One region of the Dendrosporobacter quercicolus genome, then DNA from elsewhere that is predicted to be linked to it. Evidence: riboswitches for the same ligand, from Rfam matches in the RefSeq annotation. Region 1 holds a riboswitch; each other region holds the start of a gene.
The links. Region 1 has a riboswitch for cobalamin ahead of BLR06_RS18820 (TonB-dependent receptor). Riboswitches for the same ligand answer to the same signal wherever they lie in the genome.
Positions count from the first base shown of each region.

Region 2: linked by a shared signal. The riboswitch ahead of BLR06_RS07715 (sugar phosphate isomerase/epimerase family protein) and the one ahead of BLR06_RS18820 (TonB-dependent receptor) in region 1 are both predicted to bind cobalamin.
Region 3: linked by a shared signal. The riboswitch ahead of BLR06_RS07690 (hypothetical protein) and the one ahead of BLR06_RS18820 (TonB-dependent receptor) in region 1 are both predicted to bind cobalamin.
Region 4: linked by a shared signal. The riboswitch ahead of BLR06_RS07565 (sirohydrochlorin cobaltochelatase) and the one ahead of BLR06_RS18820 (TonB-dependent receptor) in region 1 are both predicted to bind cobalamin.

Region 1 covers NZ_FNHB01000020.1:2,370-7,582, reverse strand. The annotation lists gene BLR06_RS18820 (TonB-dependent receptor) at 1-1,464, opposite strand, end outside; cobalamin riboswitch at 1,697-1,879, opposite strand; gene BLR06_RS18815 (Bug family tripartite tricarboxylate transporter substrate binding protein) at 2,245-3,261, opposite strand; gene BLR06_RS18810 (LysE family translocator) at 4,067-4,693, opposite strand; gene BLR06_RS18805 (GNAT family N-acetyltransferase) at 4,817-5,213, opposite strand, start outside.
Region 2 covers NZ_FNHB01000002.1:356,759-361,971, forward strand. The annotation lists gene BLR06_RS07705 (ABC transporter ATP-binding protein) at 1-802, shown strand, start outside; partial or broken gene BLR06_RS19215 (precorrin-8X methylmutase) at 864-1,031, shown strand; cobalamin riboswitch at 1,112-1,292, shown strand; gene BLR06_RS07715 (sugar phosphate isomerase/epimerase family protein) at 1,673-2,638, shown strand; gene BLR06_RS07720 (ABC transporter substrate-binding protein) at 2,639-3,592, shown strand; gene BLR06_RS07725 (adenosylcobinamide amidohydrolase) at 3,668-4,813, shown strand; gene BLR06_RS07730 (energy transducer TonB) at 4,810-5,213, shown strand, end outside.
Region 3 covers NZ_FNHB01000002.1:349,828-355,040, forward strand. The annotation lists gene BLR06_RS07680 (ABC transporter ATP-binding protein) at 1-559, shown strand, start outside; gene BLR06_RS07685 (MATE family efflux transporter) at 696-2,027, shown strand; cobalamin riboswitch at 2,127-2,310, shown strand; gene BLR06_RS07690 (hypothetical protein) at 2,482-2,817, shown strand; cobalamin riboswitch at 2,910-3,092, shown strand; gene BLR06_RS07695 (TonB-dependent receptor plug domain-containing protein) at 3,317-5,213, shown strand, end outside.
Region 4 covers NZ_FNHB01000002.1:320,722-325,934, reverse strand. The annotation lists gene BLR06_RS07570 (adenosylcobinamide amidohydrolase) at 1-482, opposite strand, end outside; gene BLR06_RS07565 (sirohydrochlorin cobaltochelatase) at 542-1,363, opposite strand; cobalamin riboswitch at 1,574-1,755, opposite strand; gene meaB (methylmalonyl Co-A mutase-associated GTPase MeaB) at 1,939-3,087, opposite strand; gene scpA (methylmalonyl-CoA mutase) at 3,092-5,213, opposite strand, start outside.

The sequences.
Region 1 (5,213 bases):
TCCGGTGGCCGGGGTATAAGAATCCACAGTGGCGAAATGCTTGTGCACGCCTACTAAGAACTGCCATTTTTGATAGTCAATCTGGTCCACCACCGACCAGCCCCAGAGTTTTTGCTTTTCCGCCAAGCCGGTGCTGTAATCCCCGTTCGGCAGGCGCTCCTGTACAAAACCGGTATAAATATTGCCGGCGCCGATTGTTTTATTGACATAACCGGTTGCTGACTTCCGGTTGCGCCAGGAATGGTCCAGGGCCAGAGTCAGGGTGTGCTGCACTTCACCGCCGATAATCCGGCCCTGCGCGCCCAGTTGAGCATAATAGGTGTTCATAGGCGTACCGCCGTTATTGACATATAAGTCATAATCGCCGGCGTTATTTTTAATCGTAAAGGCGCTGTTTACGCCGCTCACGTTTTTGGTCAGATTATTGCGGTTCAAACCGCCATTAAAGAAAGCCTTCCAGTCCTCACTTATTTTTTGTTCATGGTTCAAGGCCAGAATCCAGCCGCGCGACGCCTTCACCATCCCATCAAACCCGTAATCGGCGCTTGATTCCGGTGCTTTGGGCAGCTTGGTGACGGCAGAACCTAATTTAAACCACCGCATTCCGCCTTCAACCTCAATATAGCGGTAGCCTGTTAGTATATTGGTGGCGCTTTTTTCATCCCGGTGATCGATATTGGCAAAAATCCCCCGGGCCTTAATATTTTCACCGTGGATTGAGGTTTCGCCGTTCACCAGCTCGGTATTGATCCGAACGCCCCAGGCGTTATCTTGGCCGAAGCGCCGGGCGATGTCCAGATACTCGCCAAACGAGCCGTAGCCGGAAAAGGTTTGCGTATAGCGCGTCAGCGCCTCTTCCGGCGCTTTCTTGGCAACAAAATTGATCAGTCCGCCGGCGGCATTGGATTCATAGTGTGAGCCCGTACCGCTGATGCCGCCGTTCGGGCCTGAAATAAGGTCAATCCGGTCGATCATAAAGGTAGGGGCATTGAATTGGGTAAACATGCCGGGAATGCCGTTGACATATGAACTGGTGCCGTTGGCGCGAAAACCGCGGAAGGTAAAGTCGTTATGCAGTACACTGCCCGCTGCCTGGACCGAAGGGCTGTTGGTCAAAATGCTGTCAAGCGGCAGGCCGGGAGCGCCGAAGGTTTCTACTGTCTTATTGCTCAAAGTGGTTTGCGTAAACGGCGTCTCCAGCACCGCTTTTTCACCTAGAAACCCTACACCGCCGCTGTTGAGCGCAAAACCGTCGGCCAGGGCCCCCGGGCTGTCCGGCCTGTCCTGTTTGCCTTCGACCACTACTTTGTCCATGGTATATTCGGAAATTTTTTGCCCTCCGGCCGGGGCTGGCGTTTCCGCTGTTTCTTGTGCATAAGCGGCGGCAGGCGTAAAGCCTGCGGCAACAGCGCATACAATCGCGGCGGCCAGCAGCTGTCCTTTCATGATGGGAATTCGCTTCATCAATGATCACCTCAAAAAATATAATGATTCTGCTTTACTGAAAATAACGATCATGGCTGTCAAAGCTGAGCGGCGGCGTTTGGATCCAATAAACAGAAATCCCCTGCCCAGAAGCAGGAGATATCGCAAGCAATAAATTATACTCAATAAAAATCCCGGCGTTGAATCCGCCGGGAAGAACAGTACAATGTTTTCAGTACTCTAATCGCCTCCCCATCGCCGTGGGTAAAAAACGGTGATTGACAGACAGGCAGTTCTCCTGGCTCCAGCTCATCGCTTGACCAAACCTTCCCAAGACGCGGGGTCTCAGTGGCATCCTTTGGCCTTGCTCCCTGTTACAGTGGCGGGACCGCGCCGGCTCTACACCGGTCTTCCCTATTAAGCCCTGACGGGCACCTGTCTCAACACTATGTAGTTGTCCCTGATTTAGCTTTGCCATGTTTGCTTCATAATAGCATTTTTTGTAATAATGTGTCAAACTCTTTTATTGACTTACATCGTTTACGCTGCTGTTGGGAGTCGCCTAATCCCTGCAGCCCTTCCATGAGACAGGAGGAAAGGCAAACTCCATTCCGGATGCCTGCAAGGACATTGCTGAGCGTGCTTTTTTCGGAAATACTAGCGCAGCCGCACCGAACCAGACGCGGACCCACCTGCCTAAAGACATTGCCTACCTCTGAACCGGGCCTTCATCGGAAAGATGTGCCGCCTTTCTAATCTCCGATATATTTACACAATAAAATGTTTGGTCACATTACGGAGGAATTTATGTGTTTCACCTTACTTTTTCTGCGCCGCTATTTTTTCAGCAATGCCGGATTCTTCGACTACTTTCGTAAGTCTTCTTGTTTCTTTAAGCCATCTTTGAAAAAAGTCCTCGTGGTTTAAATAGTTGACTTCTATGCCTAGCGTTCTCATATTTTCTATGTACTCGGGGTCATTCACGGTTTTATCAAGACTGCTGACCAATTTAGCTTTTATTTCCTCCGGCATACCTTTATGAGCGCCAATGCCAATAAAGAAGCTAAATACCACATCTACGCCCTGTTCTTGAAAAGTAGGAATGTTGTCGTAACGCGGGTCGCTCATTCGCTTTGTTACGGCAATACCAATTATTTTTACTGCACCGCTTTTCAAATGTTCCTGAATGGCAGGAGTAGCAGCAAACATTACCTGGACATGTCCCCCCAATATCGCGGCCAATGATTCCGAGGTACCTTTAAAAGGTACTTGATCCAAGATAATTCCGGCATTTTGCGCGACCATTTCTCCGACAAGATGCGTCCCGTTGCCTAACCCGCTATGTCCGAATTTAACAGCGTGGGGATTCTGCTTAGCGTAATCCACTAACTCGGCAAGGCTGTTCCAGGGGCAATCGGAGCGAACAGCCGCAACAACCGGCATCTCCAGAATTTGCACTAGTGGATCCAAAGCTGAAGGGTAGTGATACGGGGTTGCTCCATATAGCGACTGCAATAATGTACTTGTATCCACTGTCCCCAATGTATAGCCATCATCTTCTGATTCCACTAACTCATTCCAACCCAAAATCCCGCCGGCGCCGGGCACATTTTTTATAATGATATTTTGGCCAAAATGTTTATGGACCACTTTTTGCATTGCCCGAGCCATTATGTCATTGGCGCCACCCGCTGCATAGGGAACAATCAACGTAATTGGCTTATCCGGGTACTTTTCCGCAACGGCGGCCGGCGTTTCCTTCGTTCCGCAGCCAGCAACCATCCCCATCGAATATAACAACATTAAGGACAAGGCAATTGATTTTCTTATTTTCACAACATTTCCTCCCATAATTCGTTTTAATTCGATTCTATACCGATTACATAACAAACAATGTCATATTTTGTAAGTGGAAAAATAAAGCCGGTCAGCAAAAATGCCAACCGGGACAATTCACTCTGTAAACCACTTGCCTTCTTCCTCAAACAAATACACCTGCTTGCCATGTATCCGGCAAGCCCGCGGTGGAGCGGCCGGAAAGCGCAGGCTTTGCTTTTTGAGCTTAGGCAACAGCAAGTATTAACTTGCTACTTTCACCGTACAGGCCGTTTACTACAGTCAATCAGGAGACTATATAAAGCAAAAGGCCGACATTATCCCTGTGCTGAGGCCGCAAGAACGGCAAATTGTGCAGACAGGCATCTTGCTTAAACAACAAGCGGATTTAACGCCAACCGATTTCGACCGTTTTTCGGCGCTGTTATTCAACTGGGCAGCAAGATTGATTGCTAAGTAAAAGGCTGAGTAAATTCTTACTGTGTTACTTCACCGGCTTATTAGCAGACCTGGTGCAACTGTTGCATAAGTTTTAAGCGCCCATGAAAAATGTTAGGCTTCCTTACTGCGACGGCCCCATCAACAATCTTACCTTATTAACTTATTGACTTGCCCGGCCGCTTCGTATTATTAGGTTAACCAGAAACTTGACCAGGCGAGTGGCCGCAGGTGACCCGGTGGAGCGGTTTGGTCGCCGCCGTTCTCCGGGCTGCGTGCTTGGTTTTTCGTTCCCGGCGGCCGGTCCGGCCGGAGCGCCCTGCCGGGGCCCCTTTCTTTAATAACTGCAGGCCTATGGTAAGGCGTGCTATTTCCGTTCCGAAAATGCAAGACGCAATCCCAAACCGACAAAGATTAACCCGGTTACCCAATTAAAATATTCCTGAATTTTTCCATTTCTCTCCATCCAAGAACGTAGTTTCGCTGACGCTACAGCGTAGATATTCAATACGATAAACCCCACAATAACAAACACTACCCCAAACAAAAGCATCTGATAATGAGCATAGGTGCTTTTGTTATCAATAAATTGAGGCAAAAAGCTGAGAAAAAAAAGTGTAGTCTTCGGGTTTAATGCAGAGGTTAAAAAACCGGTGATAAATAAGTTTTTGCCTGTGGATTGCACCTTAGAGGTCTCTACAGACATCTTCTGTCTATTTAGCAAACACCTTATTCCAACATAGAACAAATAGCTGGCCCCAAGCAGCTTTATGATAAAAAATGCCAAAGCTGATGCTTGTAACAAAGCTGCTAACCCTAAAGAAGCCGCCAACACCTGAAACATATCTCCGATTGATACTCCCAATACCGCCTTACATGCTGCTTTGCGTCCCTCCGTCATTCCTTTCGTAATGATGTATATCGTAGTTGGCCCAGGTGTTAAAATCAAAAGGAAAGATACCAAAACAAACAAATAGATATTGGTTAGTTCCATATATTAGATACCTACCTTCGCAAAATGTTTTTCTATCCGATCAAGGTAAAGACTGTTTGTTTCCTGTGGATTCTCTATGCACCCGCAGGAAAACTGAATTTGGCTGCTTTAGATGATGCCGGTTTATTCCAAGGCTAACGCCATTTCGTCGGTGTTAACAAATCCCATCTTTTGATAGATTGGTTTACCTTGCTCAGAGGCCAGCAGCCGTATTGTCCAAACACCTTTGCTTTTGAGCCAAGCAATCGTTGCTTTTGTTAAATCTGTCGCTAAGCCTCTAGTGCGTTCCTGGGGTATTGTATACACATCCCCGATAAAGCCGTAATAGGACTGCTTATAAAAGGAATAGGGAATATCTGACTTAATAAAACCACCACAACAAGCTATAATCTTGCCGCTATCTTTAATAAGGAAATGTGCTGCTTCGTCATTTTGATAAAGCTGTATGTATTTTTGCCGAATTCTTTGCTTTGCGTCATCTGCCAACAAATCCATATGTCCGCTTTCACGGAACATACTA
Region 2 (5,213 bases), on a different contig from region 1:
TATTTTCCTGGCGAAGGTGCTGGCCCAGGAGACGCCGTTGATTTTTTTAGATGAACCAACCGCCAGTCTTGACCTGGTTTACCAAGAGGAAATTTTCCGGCATTGCCAGACAATCTGCCGGCAGGGTAAAACTGCCCTGTTGGTGGCGCACGACATAAAATTAGCCGCTAAATTTTGCTCCCGTCTGATTTTGCTGGCCCAGGGCAGGGTGGTGGCTGACGGGACGCCCCGGCAGGTGGTCACGGCTCAAAACCTGGAAACCGCCTATGGTTTGCACTCGGCCGTATTTACCAATAAGGTGACCGGGCATCTTGATATTCATACCTATGTGGCGGGAGCCGGGCCGTGTTCGGGTCAGAGCGTTCATATTATTGGCGGCGGCGGCTCGGCCGGCGGCATTATGCGGTCCTTATATGAAAAAGGCTGTTGTTTAAGCGGCGGCGTGTTTCATCAGGGAGACAGCGATACGGATGCGGCGGAGGCTTTTCAGGTCGATTATCTGGCCGGGCCGGCATTCGGGGCGATTGACGAGCGGCTTGCAGCCCTCAACCGGCATAAGGTTGCCTGCGCCGACTGGGTGGTATTGACCAATCTTTGCTATGGCCAGCAGAATATCGACAACCTGGCGGCGGCTTTTCAAGCGGCCAGGCTGACGGTGATTGAAGATACCGCTATTGACGGGCGAGATTTCACCGGCGGCCGGGCCACTGCGCTGTACCGGCGGCTTATTGCCCTGCCGCAGGTTGAGGTAATGACTACGCCTGAATTTCTGCTTCGTCTGAACAAGGCCGGGACGGAATGACAGAAGGGGGTGATGTTGCTCTGACGGCAAAGACCGCGGCAATCATGGAGGAAACCAGCAACGTCCGGCGCTGATTATTGGCGTGCCGGCGGGGTTTGTTGGGGCCAGTGAAGCCAAAGAACAGCAGATGCCGGACGGAAGAGTCCCCTATATCGTCGTCCAGGGCAATCAGGGGGGAAGTCCGATTGCGGCTGCGGTTGTCAATGCCTTGCTGTATATAATTCACTAGCGCCTGAGCGGGACAACAGCCCCGGAATTTAGACTTGACAAAGCGCTGCTCAAAATGTAATACTACACGTGAGTAGAACAATTGCATATGTTGGTGTAGGTGCCCGGTTGGGCTTAATAGGGAAGTCCGGTGCAATGCCGGCGCGGTCCCGCCACTGTAATGATGAGCAACCCCAAAAAATGCCACTGAAACTGAGGTTTTGGGAAGGTTTGGCAAGCGATGAATCTGAGCCAGGAGAACTGCCTATATGACAATCACCGTTACAACCTGCGAGAGATGGGGAGGGGATTTGCGCATGATCGGCAGTTGTGCTGCTGTGCTTATTTCGCCCCGGTATATTGATTGATACCGGGCTTTTATGTTCAATAATAAAAGCATCCCCGCCGGGGATGCTTTTCGCCGTTTTAAAGGGACAGGCTTTTTGAAATCCTGAATCCCCGGCCATTGGCCGGTTTGCGCGGCATGCGTCATTTAACCGAACGGTTATGGAACAGCTTTATTCAATTACAGGAAATGCTGGATCGATGAAACCCTGTTCCTTTCCTGAAGCATGGACAAAAGTTCCCCTTGCTTTTAGGCAACGAACGGTACGATAAACTAGGGCAGTTTGAAAGCACGCCCTGGGGAAAGGAAGGCTGGCTATGCTGCAACTCGTTAATTTATCGAATCATTGTTCAGAGGCGGAGCTGATTCACCATAGCGCCGATGTCCTTCAGGCCTTTTTACACCATCATCGCCTGGATGGAGTTGAAATGATGTTTTGCGGGCCTTGGGACGCCCGGGTTCATCGCCAGGAATGGATTCATGGCGTTCATTTGCGATTTTGGCCCAGCTGGCTTGATTTCTGGCATGGGAATCAGGCTGAGCTGCTCCGCCAGTTTGGCAGCCAGGCCGAAATCAGCAGCCTTTACGGCGGCCCGACCCGGGCGGAATGGCTGCAGGTATACCGGGACAATATCCGTATGGCCTATACTGCCGGAGCAAAATATGTGGTGTTTCACGTTTGTAACGCCCGGATGTCCGAGCTGTTTGACGGGCAGTTTTGCTACAGTTCCAGGGAAGTGATCGCTGCGACAGTTGAGGTGATCAACGTTTTGGCCGAGGATATTCCAAAAGATCTGGAATTGCTGTTTGAAAATTTGTGGTGGCCGGGTCTCACACTGGAGGATAAGGAGCTGACGGCAATGCTGTTGGACGGCGTAAAACACGGCAATTGCGGCATTATGCTGGATACCGGTCATTTGATGAACACGAACCTGGAACTGACCACGGAAGCCGAGGGCGTGGATTATATTCTGGAGACAGTGGAAAAACTGGGTTTATACCGGCATTATATCAAAGGCCTTCATTTGCACCGCTCCCTGTCCGGCCAATATGTGAAAGAAAACTGCCGGCAGGCGGTGAAATCAGCGGAACCGGCTGATATCTTCGCCCATATAGCAAAAATTGACGAGCATTTGCCGTTTAGTTCTCCGGAGGTGCGCCGGATCATTGATTATGTGCAGCCCCGCTATGTGGTTCATGAGTTTATCAACAAGAATATGGATGAATGGTCGGCCAAAGTCAGGCAGCAGCAGAAAGCGCTGCAATTAAAGGAGGAAGGTTAATTGAAACGATTGGGGTATGCGGCGCTGGTTTTCCTGCTGATTGCAGCATTGAGCGGCTGCGGCGGGTTCCAGGGCGGGCCGGCCGATATGCCGCAGTCTGCTCATGAGGTGCAGGATGGCCAGGGAAAGACTCTTAAACTGCCGCATAAACCGCAAAGAATTGCCTCGCTGTCGATTGGTACGGATGAGGTGCTTGTGCATCTGGTTGCGCCGGAAAGAATCGCCGCTTTAACGTACCTGGCCGATGACCCGGGGATTTCCAATATTACCGCACAGGCCCAAAGCATCGCAACCAAGGTGAGGGCTAACCCGGAGCAGCTCATTGCCTTGCAGCCGGATTTGCTGCTGGTGCCTGACTGGCAGCCGCAGGAGCTGATTGATACGCTCAGACAGGCCGGTTTGCCGGTATATGTGTATCATGCTCCCAATACCATTGAGCAAATAAAACAAATGATCGGGGAACTGTCCAGGGTGGTAGGGGAAGAAGCAGCCGGACAACAGTTAATTGCCGGTATGGACAGTGAATTGGCCGCTGTCCGTCAGCAGGTTGACCGGGTTGCACCGGATAAGCGCCTGATCGTCCTTCAGTTCTCGCTGCTTGGCGCCACCGGCGGAACCGGCAGCTTGTTTGATGATATCTGTAAATACGCCGGGGTTAGAAATGGCGGGGCGATTGCGGGGCTCGGCAAATTTGATCTGATGTCCAAGGAACAAATGATCAAGGTGAATCCAGATGTGTTGATCATGCCAATGTGGGATTCTACGGGCCGGAACAATATCGGGCAATACCGGGAAAAAGTCCGGAGCGATCCGGGGCTGCAGTCGGTAAAAGCCGTAAAGAACGACAGGCTGATTCCGGTGCCTGACCGGTTTCAAAGCAGCGCCTCTCATTATATTGTCGATGGCGTTCGCGAAGTAGCCAGAGCGGCGTATCCGGAGCTGGACTGGCAATGACGGACAGGAATCGCTGCAGGGATGAGCGCGGCTGAGTTGACTGTAGGGAAAATGGCGACGGGATAGGAGCGGCGGATGAAACTTTATACGTTATCAACCGGGGATGTGGCTTACCGGTTTTATAAAAGCATTCTAATATTGTTTAACAGGCCCCGCAAGGTTCTCAGCACATCAGTGCTGAATGGCGGTTACCGGACAGATCTGGCGGCGGTATTTAACCATGACTGTAATCCCGGCGCCGGTATGGCCTGTACAATGAAAGCTCCGGACTATGAAGGACACCTGAGGATTGTGTCCGCCGAGCTTGGCGTTGACCCGGCTAAGGCAACCGGGATGGCGACAGCGGCGTCAATGGATAATGTTGCGATTGCTGAAGAACGGTTCGGACAGCTAACCGTTACCGCCCTGGTGACCGGCGGGGTGGAGGTCAACGGCGGGCGGGCCGGCGATCCGGCCGAATACTACCAGCCCATAGAGAAGGCTGTTCTTGATCAGCCTGGTACAATTAACATTTTGCTCTACATTGACGCAGATTTAACACCCGGCGCGCTTACCCAGGCACTGGTCGACTGTACCGAAGCCAAGGCGGCCGCCTTGCAGGAACTGATGGTCGGCAGCAACTATTCAAGCGGTCTGGCAACCGGTTCGGGAACCGATTCGACGATCATTGTGGCTAATCCGGTCGCAGCCATGGTTGTTGAGAAGGCCGGCAATCAGTCCCAATTGGGTGAACTGATCGGCCGGGCGGTAACAAGAGCGGTAAAAGAGGCGCTGTTCAGACAAAGCGGTTTATCGCCTGAACGGCAGTACAGTGTACTGAAACGGCTGAAACGATACGGAGTCAACGAAGAGGAACTTTGGCTTCAGTATCGGGCTGGTTCTGAGTCCCCGGTGGCTAAGGCCCTGTTTATGGATGAACTTTATCAGCTGGATAAACAATCGGGTTTTGTTATTTATACTTCATTATATGTGCACCTGCTGGATCAGCTTGACTGGGGGCTGTTAGGGCCGCGGGAGGTGCAGCCCGCCGCCGTTCAATTGCTGGAACTGGCGGCAAGGTTAAGCGAGGCGCCGGCTTGCCCGCCGGTAAGGCCGGCGCTGCCAGGGCTGATTGCAGCCTGGCGCAACATGCTGGTGCAGGCGCTGGACGGCAGGCTTCAGGCCGGGTCAGACGAAGGATTGCCGCAGTATGCAGCGGGGCTGAACATGCAGCAGGGTTGAAGGACTGGCGAACTGAAGACGAGGTGAAAGGGATGACAGCAGAGAGCAGATTTCCGAAAGCGGCGGCAATATCATGCCTGATTCACCTGTTCGTATTGGCGGGACTGGGCTGGCTGGCCGGGCCATTCTTCCAGCAGCCGGTGATTGCCGAGCAAATCATTGAACTGGAATTGGGGGTTGCGGGACAAGACGGCCCGGCTGGCGGCGATACAGGGACGCCGCCCGGGGAACAGAGCCAGCCGGTGCGTAGGCCTCCGCACTCTGATCAGCGGCAAACCGCCTCTGAACTTCCTGAATTACGCCCCGGGGATTCACCGGCCCCAGCTTCTCCTGAAGCGATCGCGACGGAAGAAGCTGCAGCATCCGGTATGGGGAACAGCGCCGGGGGAGCGGTCTCAGC
Region 3 (5,213 bases), on a different contig from region 1:
CAGCAGCCATCCCGGTCAAATGAGTGTGGTTTTCCAGGATTATACCACTTCAGCCAATCCCCGGTTTACGGTGGAGGAAATCATTGCTGAGCCGCTGGTTATGCTGAATAAGCCTGCGAGGGCCGTAGTTACGGCGCTGCTGGATAAGGTCGGCTTGCCGGCCGCGCTGCTGGGCCGGTATCCTCACGAACTTAGCGGCGGCCAATTGCAGCGGGTCTGCCTGGCCCGCGCCATTTCCACCCGGCCGCGTTTCCTGGTGCTGGATGAGGCCTTAAGCTCTCTGGATGTATCTGTGCAGGCGCAGATACTGGAATTGCTTAAGGGGTTAAAGGCTGAGCTGAATCTTACCTATTTGTTTATTGCCCATGACCTGCAGACAATTACCAATTTATGTAATCGTGTATTGTTTCTTTATCAGGGTATGATTGTCGAAGAACTTGCCAGCTCGCGGTTATTTGAGGCGAAAAATGACTACGCCAGGCAATTGCTGGCTTCAGTAATACCGTTTGGCGGCTGTCCGGCCGGCCGTAGCAGCCATTCCGGTGAAATGGGTCAATAACTGAATGGTTTATGTCTGTCGTTATTTGAAGCTTAAGCAATTAATTTCTGCTTGAAATATCCCCCGAGGGGGGATATAATGAAATGGCGGTAATTGATGGAAAAATAACGAGGATCAACTGACAGGAGATTTGCACATGCCTGAAGCGGGTGCCGGAACTACATGGAGAGAGAAAGTCAGAGTGGTATTGGCGCTGGCTGTTCCAACCGTAATTGAAAACTTTCTGCTGACGGTCGTCGGCTTTGTTGATACGCTCTTTGTCGCGAAAATCGGCTTGCACGAAGTTGCCGCCGTTGGCGTAACAAACGCTATTGTAGCTATTTATATTGCAGTATTTATGGCGATGGGAATCGGGGCGTCTTCGCTCATTGCCCGCTGTATCGGGGCGGGGGATATTGTCAGGGCCAGCGCTATTGCCAGGCAGTCAACCTGGCTGGCGATTTTTTTAGGCTTGTTCGCCGGCGTGGTCACCTTATTGTTTGCTGAACCGTTGCTGCGCTATATGGGGACCGAGCCTGATGTGATGGCCGCGGGGGTAACGTATTTTCAGATTGTCGCAATACCATCGGTGCTTATTTCCCTGATGACGATATTTGGCAATATTCTGCGCAGCGCCAGTGATACGACATCCCCAATGAAGGTTGGCGTGTGGGTTAATTTGCTGCATATTGCGCTGGCCTATCTGCTGATCTTTGGAAGCGGGGAATGGGAGGGCTGGGGAATTGCCGGCGCTGCCTGGGCCACAACGATTTCACGGCTGGCTGGTGTTGCGGCGCTTTATGCTTATATTCAAAAATCCAAGGTGGCTTTTTCCTTAGCTCAGGGCTGGGCTGGTCAATTTACCCGGCCGTTGCTGCAGATATCCGGCCCGGCAGTTGCCGAACGTTTGATTATGCGGTTAGGGCAGCTGTTTTATGCCGGACTCATTGTCCGGCTGGGAACAGATGCCTACTCCTCCTTTATTTTTGGCGGAAATATTTCTCAGTTCTCATTTATGCCGGGATACGGTCTGGCGGTTGCGGCGACAACGATTGTCGGCAACCATGTTGGCGCTGACCGCAAGCAGGATGCCTACCGCTATGGCATTGTCATCATGGGGCTTGCCGCTGTCTTTATGGGAGTGATCGGGGTTATTTATTTTATTTTTGCGGCCATGGCCGGCGCCTGGTTTACCAACGATCAAAATGTCATTGACATGGTGACCATCGGACTGAGAATTGACGCCTTTGCCCAGCCGTTTATTGCAGTCAGCCTGGTAATCGCCGGCGCGCTGCAGGGCGCCGGCGATACCAAGAGTCCGATGTACAGTACGATTTCCGGTATTTGGCTAATTCGCGTTATTGGCATATATGTGCTTTGCTTTATCTTTGAGCTGGGGATTGCCGGCGCCTGGCTGGTAAATCTGATTGATTATGTCATCCGGTCGGGGTTTTTGTTTTATCGATTCAAAAAGTTGCTGCATTCTTAGTTAAGGAGTATCGTAGACAGGGACAGTGTCCTTTTTTGGAATACTGCAAGATGCACTTGACAAATGAAACCTTGTTGGATAAGATTAACCCGTAACAACAAATTAAATTTCGGTATAGGCGCCCGCAGAGGGCTTAATAGGGAAAAACGGCGAAGGGCCGGCGCGCGGTCCCGCCACGGTAATGGCAGAGCAGTCCAAGAGAATGCCACTGAGATTTAGCTTGGGAAGGTTTGGATGAGCAATGATCCATAGCCGGGAGAACTGCCTATACATCAGTCACCGTTTGACCTGCGAGCGATGGGAAGGGGATTTGCATAGTTTTAATATATGCTTATTTCGATTCGGCGTGTTTAAAAACGCCGGATTTTTACGTTATGCCAAAAAGCATTCGCAGCGAATGCTTTTTATTATGATTAGAAATGATAAGGTTGAACCCTAACTTAAAGGAGATATTATGTTTAGTGTGAATGAATTGGCCTGGCTGTTAAGAGAAGCCGTGGTTCATTTGATCAGTTTGGCAAGCATTTTTATTTTTTTACGGGTAGCTGACTGGAATATAAAGCACTGGCCGGATTTATCGGTTATAGCGGTGGTTGCGGCAATCATGACAGTTTATGTTTATTATCAATACATTCTGACAGGCAGCATTGTAGTGGCTTCCGAGCTGCTGGCCCTGTTTTCCTGCGCTGTGATTATCGGGATTCACTGGTATTTTCGCTTATCGCTTAATGCTATTTTGGTTATGGTTATTCCGGTTATTATCCTGGTAATGCTGGGAATGGGACTGTAAAGCAAGCTTGAATTGCGGTTTGCAGAGGACAAATTCCGCCATAGATATTGCAAAATCAGCCTTATTATGCCATAATTCTCATATAAAGTGAAAATTTTATATTTGGTATAGGTGCCCGCAGAGGGCTTAATAGGGAAGACCGGTTAAAGGCCGGCGCGGTCCCGCCACTGTAATAGGGAGCTAGTCCGGATATGCCACTGAGGCCATGGGTCTTGGGAAGGTGCGGATGAGCAATGAACTAGAGCCAGGAGAACTGCCTGTATAGCAATCACCGTTTGACCCGCGAGCGATGGGGAGGGGATTTGTGCAGTTTTATTGTGCTTATTTCGTCCCGGCGTAAATTTACGCCGGGATTTATTTATGCGAAAATCAATGTGTACAAACCTCCCCTTAATACAGGGAGGTTTTTTTATGCGCTGATCACATACCGGGTTTATTTTCAGGAATGACGTAACAGGCAGGTAAGCATTTTTTGTATTGTGACAGAGGGAGAGAGACGATGAATTTAAACGTGAAGAAAAAATTTTTACTGGGACTGGTTGTAGGAATATTGGGTCAACCAGCCTGTAGTTTTGCCAGCGAGGCGGCGGAGTTTAATTTAGACGAGGTAATCGTGACGGCGCTTAGAGTGGAATCAAAAGATTTGGAGACTCCGGCCTATGTCAATATTTATACAGAGGAGCAGCTGAAAAGCACGGGAGCCGCCAACGTACTTGAGGCGATAAAATTTACGGAAGGAATGATTTATCATTCTATGGGCCCCGGCGGGCAATCCTGGGCCGGTATGACATCAAAGGCAGTAATTCGCGGCTCGGAAAAAGGGACATTAATATTAGTTAACGGCGTTAAAATGAATATGGACGGGAATTATAACCTGGAGGATATTCCGCTGCAAAATGTGGAACGGGTTGAAATATTGAAAGGAGCAGCTTCTGTTTTATATGGCAGTGAGGCCTTTGGCGGGGTGATCAACGTAATCACGAAAAAAACCGCGAACAATAGTATTGCCTATTCCCAGGGGAATTTTGGGCAGAAGAATCATTCTATTTCTCTACAGGCGGATCAATTCAGTATTATAGGCGCAATGCAGGAAATGGACCGGGTTAAAAGATTATCGGCATCAGGTTATGGCACCGGCGGCAGCGAAAAGCGTTCTTTTCAGTGGTCGTATCAACTCAATGAGCAATGGAGCTTTACGCACGGCCATATTGAAAACGAATACAGCTTTGAGCAATATGCCGGGTCAAAGCCCAATTTTGACTGGAATACCAGGAAGCAGGCCTCTCAATATGAAGACACAAAAGATTATTTGCGGCTTCATTATGACGGTGCGCGCTGGGATGTAGGGATTTACAGCAATCTTCAGCAACGTGATTATGACAAATATACCAGTCTGAATACAGCCAGTGCCAACCATAGCAATAGCGAACGATATAAATTTGCCGAATACGGTATTGATGCTCAGACTACATGGAATGCTTCCGGTGTTAATTTTCTGGGCGGCTGGGGCTATTCACATGCTCAGTATAAGAACAATGTCAGGCTGCCGGCTGCCGATAAACTTCGCTTGGATAAATCGCGTGACAGTTATTCAGCGTTTTTACAAGCCTCAAAAGAGATCGGCAATGATACCACTGTAATTTTGGGTATACGCCAGGACTATGTTGACACCGGCAGCGATACAATTTCAGCGTTTTCGCCGCAATTTCAACTACTCAAAAAACTAAATGAGCATAAATCGTGGTATATTAACACCGGGAAATCGTTCAAGATGCCAACATTTAATCAATTGTATGATACTTCAGGCGATCTGACCGGTTCGAACGCGGACTTACAGCCTGAGGAGGGCTGGAATTATGAAACAGGCCTAAAGTGGGAGGGGAACAGCAGTACGTTTAAAGCAGCCTTATTTTATATGGATTATGAGTCAATAAAATATATTAACCAAAATGCCAACATTCCTGATGCCGACTCTTATTATATTCCGGAGAATACCCCTTATAGAAATAGCGGGATAGAGCTTAGTTATCAAAAACGGCTGAATGGAGCTTTCAGCTATCTGGTTGGTGCCAGTTATGGAAATCCTGAGATTAAGAATAGCAACTCAAACGGCAAATGGATTTCTCAGTATGGCCGGCTGCAATTTAATACTGCTCTGCGCTATTCAGAGGATAAATGGACCGCAAACCTGCTGGCAAACTATTTTGCCAACAGAGCGTTTACCGAAAAACCACAATTTCCGGTAACTCTTACTGTGGCCTATGCGATGGATGAACGGAGGACCGTCAGCCTGGTTGTGGATAATTTGCTTGACCGGCGCGATATTAATACCCATAGCACTTCTTACTATTACTCGTTGCCGCGTTCTTACCGTATCGGGTATACCCAAACCTTTT
Region 4 (5,213 bases), on a different contig from region 1:
CCCGGCGGCATATCGGCATCCAATAGCAGAATAATGTTCACCGGCCCTGCCTGCCGCCGGCATTGTTCAGCGTTGCGCGGCAGGGAGCCGGCCCGGACGGCGCTTGGCTCTATACCGGCGATGACCATTGCCGTTACAATAAGCGTTTGAAACTGTTTAACCGCAATGGCGGTGTTCTCCATTGACCCGGAGGTGCCCATTGCGGCAGTCCGGCCGGGATCAAGGGCCAGGGCGGCGGCCAAAGACCGTAGCCAGGCCCTGGATTTTTCAGCTTGCCCGGAACCATCGCCGTTCTCTACCAAAGCCTGGTGATAATGAAGCACCCCCTGTAGATCCTCGCGATAACCGCCGTTCAGTTGTGAAGTGCTTAATACCTTGCGCGCCTTATTAAATTTAATGGCAACAGTCTCATAAACTTTGTTCCATACAACACTATCGCCGGTTGATAAAGTATGCAAGGTAACTTCCGCCGCGTCACTCAACCCGATCACCTCACCTGATGCCCACCGGCCTTAACTGCAAGCAGCCTTAAGCCGGCCGGTTAGTGCTTATGGCAGTGTTTGCCGGAAATGGCGTCCCTTAGATGCTGGAGATAAATATCCTGAATGAGCTCATTTTCCCCCAGGCCTTTCAGTAGCACATCCACCTTAAATCCTGCCTGCGCCAGGCGGGACTTGGCCGATTCATCGTCTTCACCGGCCATATCATTTTTAGCATGATCGCCCGCTACCAGCATGAATGGCGCCAGCCGGACATTGCGGATTTTATGTTCTTTAAGCTTTTCAATCACACCTTCCAAAGCCGGAAAGCCCTCGACTGTATACACAAAAGTTCTCTCCAGGCCGGCCTCGGCAAACTTAAGCTGTAAAACAGCATAAGCGGCATTGGCCGGATGAGTTCCGCCATGTCCCATAAATACCAGCGCATCCGCTTCTCCGGCTGGCGGCAGTTGCTTGGCGACAGCCGCCAGCACCGTCAAATAATCATCAGGCTGGTCTTCCTGCCCCATATAGTACAGCAGCGGCCGGCCAATCCTTATTTTTGCAAACGTTTTATTATGGGCATACCTGACCACAAGCCGCCTGATCTTTTCGTATTCTTCCCCGGCTACGACATGCAGCGGCTGAACATATACCTCGGTGTAACCCTCGGCCAGCAATTTTTCCAGCGCCTGCTCTTCCGTATCAACGTGCAGCCCGGCCCGGTCCGCCAGCCTTTTAATCACCATCCGGGAAGTAAACGCCCGCCGGACTTCAAAATCCGGAAAATGCGTCCTGATTTTGTCCTCAATAGCCGCAATGTTTAATTGTAGTGTATCCAGATAAGTAGTTCCAAAACTAACCACCAAAATAGCTTTTTTCATTGTCCTGCAATTGCCTCCTTATCTGCTGTAAGCTGAGGCGAAAACACCCCCGGCCTGCTGTAAATCAAGTTAGAATTTATACTTACGATTGATTGCCTTGTTGCAAAGACTATGCCGTCGTACAGATAAAAATCCCGACGTGAATTCACGCCGGGATGGAAGTAGTACAAAACAGTACGCCTAATCCCCTCCCTATCGCTCGCAGGTCAAACGGTGATTGACATATAGGCAGTTCTCCTGACTCTGGATCATCACATAGTGCAGCCTTCCCAAGACTGAAGTCTCAGTGGCATCTGTTACACCTGCTTCCCATTACAGTGGCGGGACCGCGCCGGTTTTTCACCGGTCTTCCCTATTAAGCCCTGACGGGCACCTATACCAACATATGAAGTTTTTGCTATGTCAAGTATTGCATAACCTGCTGCATTTTGTCAATATTGTAAATTCCCCCTCGTCTGGCGGGCCAAACAAAAAACCCCAGGGCATTGCTGCACACTGGAGTTTGATGTCATATCCGGACAAATCGTATTCCGCCAGCAGTTGTCCTGCGCTTTGCCAAGTTTGGTTCAGCCAGGTTATTTGCTATGGCCGCCCTCTTGCTCAAACGCACGGATAAGCTGCTGTACTGCCATAGTCGCGGAAATCCGTCCCTCTACCACCTGATTTTCAATTCCGGCCTTTAACGCAAGGACATTGGGGTTTTGAAAGAACAAGCCCCGCAGATGTTCTTCGACCATCGTATAGACCCAGGATAAGGTCTGTTTACGGCGTCTGCCGGTGAAAACGCCTGAGCCTTGCGTAGCCTGCCTGAATTTCTCTACAACATCCCAGATATCCGCAATGCCTTCACCGGTCAAGGACGAGCAGGTATACGCATGGGTTGCCCAGCCTTCGGTAGCGGGGCGCAGATAATGCAAAATCCGTTCATAATCAGCTCTGGCAACCAGCGCCCGCTGCTTATTATCTCCATCGGCCTTATTGATCAGAATGGCGTCCGCCAGCTCCATAACGCCCTTTTTCATGCCCTGCAATTCATCGCCGGCCCCGGTAAGAACCATCAGCAGAAAAAAGTCCACCATGGAACGGACAGTCGTTTCGCTCTGTCCGACCCCCACTGTCTCGACCAAAATAACATCAAAGCCGGCCGCTTCGCAAAGCAGCAGGGTTTCCCGGCTCTTGCGGGTAACGCCGCCCAGCGTTCCGCTGGAGGGAGACGGCCGGATAAAGGCTTGCGGCTGCTTGGCTAGAATCTCCATCCGGGTCTTATCGCCCAGAATGCTGCCTTTGGTGACCGTACTGCTCGGATCAACAGCCAATACCGCCACTTTATTGCCCTGCTCGCACAACCGGCAGCCCAATGCCTCGATAAACGTACTTTTGCCTGCCCCCGGCACGCCGGTAATGCCGACCCGAACCGACTTGCCGGTATGAGGCAGCAATTCCTTCAGCACCTGCTGCGCTATTTCAAAATGGGCCGGTGCATTACTCTCAATTAAAGTGATCGCCCGGGATAGAATCATCCGGTTACCGCTCAGTACTCCCTGGACATACTCATCCACTGATAAAATGCGCCTTCTGACTACTGGCGCAGGCTTTCCAGCTGACGCTGTCTTACTATCCGGCATACCATCATGCCCCCCGTCCACTCCGGTCATGACCCGGCAGGCAAAGGCGTCGTCGGACTTTTTTGGCGCCCATTCCGGTTTGTAAGTGCTATGGCTCATGTGTCTATTCCTCGTTAATGCGCACAAACAGCTCGTCTAGAATTCTTTTGGCTGCTACCGGAATAATCGTACCAGGCCCAAAAATCGCTGCTGCGCCATGTTCTCTTAAATAATCGTAATCCTGCGCCGGAATAACGCCGCCGGCTACCACCATAATATCGTCGCGGCCCCGTTTTTTCAGTTCTTCCACCAGCTGCGGCAGCAGCGTTTTATGGCCGGCCGCCAGAGAGCTCATACCGACAATATGCACATCATTATCCACTGCATCCTGGGCGGTTTCCTCCGGTGTCTGGAATAAAGGCCCGATATCCACGTCAAAGCCCATATCGGCAAAGGCTGTGGCAATTACCTTTGCGCCCCGGTCATGACCGTCCTGCCCCATTTTGGCAATCATAATCCGCGGACGGCGCCCTTCCTGCAGTTCAAACTTGTCCGTCAGTTCCCGGACCTCGGCAATAATGGTTTCATCGGCAAACTCACTGCTGTACACCCCGGAAATTGACCGGATGATCGCTTTATGACGGCCGGCCACCTTTTCTACGGCGTCTGAGATTTCGCCAAGGCTGGCGCGGGCGCGGGCCGCTTCCAAAGCAATTTCCAGCAAATTCCCTTCTCCTGTTTCCATCGACTTGGTAATGGCATTCAGCCAGTACTTCACATCATCCTCGTTCCGGATTGCCCGCAGTTTTTCCAGCCGCTGGATCTGCGACAGCCGTACCGCGGTATTGTCAACTTCCAGGATATCCAGCGGATCTTCTTTCTCCAGCCGGTACCGGTTAACCCCGACAATCATTTCCTCGCCGGAATCAATATGCGCCTGCCGGCGGGCTGCAGCTTCCTCAATGCGCATTTTAGGCAGGCCGGTGTCAATGGCTTTGGCCATGCCGCCCAGCCCCTCCACTTCCTGGATGTGCGCCCAGGCCCGGCGAATAAGCTCGTCGGTCAGCGCTTCTACATAATACGAGCCGCCCCAGGGATCAACAACCTTGCAAACTTTGGTTTCATCCTGAATATACAACTGCGTATTCCGGGCAATACGCGCCGAAAAGTCGGTCGGCAGGGCAATCGCCTCATCCAGCGCATTGGTATGCAGCGACTGGGTGTGGCCAAGTGCGGCCGCCATGGCTTCGATGCAGGTACGCCCGACATTATTGAACGGATCCTGCTCGGTCAGGCTCCAGCCGGAGGTCTGCGAATGCGTGCGCAGGGCCATTGATTTTGGATTCTTGGGATCAAACTGCTTCACGATTTTAGCCCACAGCATCCGCCCGGCGCGCATTTTAGCCACTTCCATGAAATAATTCTTGCCGATTGCCCAGAAGAAGGACAGCCGCGGCGCAAACGCGTCAATGCCTAAACCGGCCGCAATCCCGGTACGGATATATTCCAGACCGTCGGCCAGGGTATACCCTAGTTCAATATCGGCGGTAGCGCCCGCCTCCTGCATATGATAGCCGGAAATACTAATACTGTTGAACTTTGGCATATTTTGTGAGGTATAGGCGAAAATATCGCCGATGATCCGCATTGAGGCGGTTGGCGGATAAATATAGGTATTACGCACCATAAACTCTTTTAAAATATCATTTTGAATGGTTCCGGCCAGCACTTCCTTCTTTACACCCTGCTCCTGCGCGGCCAGAATATAGAAAGCCAGTACCGGCAAAACGGCGCCGTTCATGGTCATGGATACCGACATTTTATCCAAAGGTATGCCGGAAAACAATATTTCCATATCCAAAATAGAGTCAACGGCAACGCCGGCCTTGCCGACATCCCCGACTACCCGCGGATGATCGGAGTCATAACCGCGGTGGGTGGCCAGGTCAAACGCAATGGACAAGCCTTTTTGCCCGGCCGCCAGATTCCGGCGGTAAAAAGCGTTGCTTTCCTCAGCCGTCGAAAAACCGGCGTACTGACGAACCGTCCAGGGCTGCGTGACATACATGGTCGGATACGGGCCCCGCAAAAAGGGCGGAACGCCGGCCATAAACCCCAGATGGTTAGCCTGCTTATAGGCTTCCTCCGTATAAAGCGGCTGAACCTCAATTTGTTCCATTGTCCGCCAGTATAACTCTTCAAACGGCAAACCTGTTTCTGTTTCAATTTTTTTACGCCATTCAGCG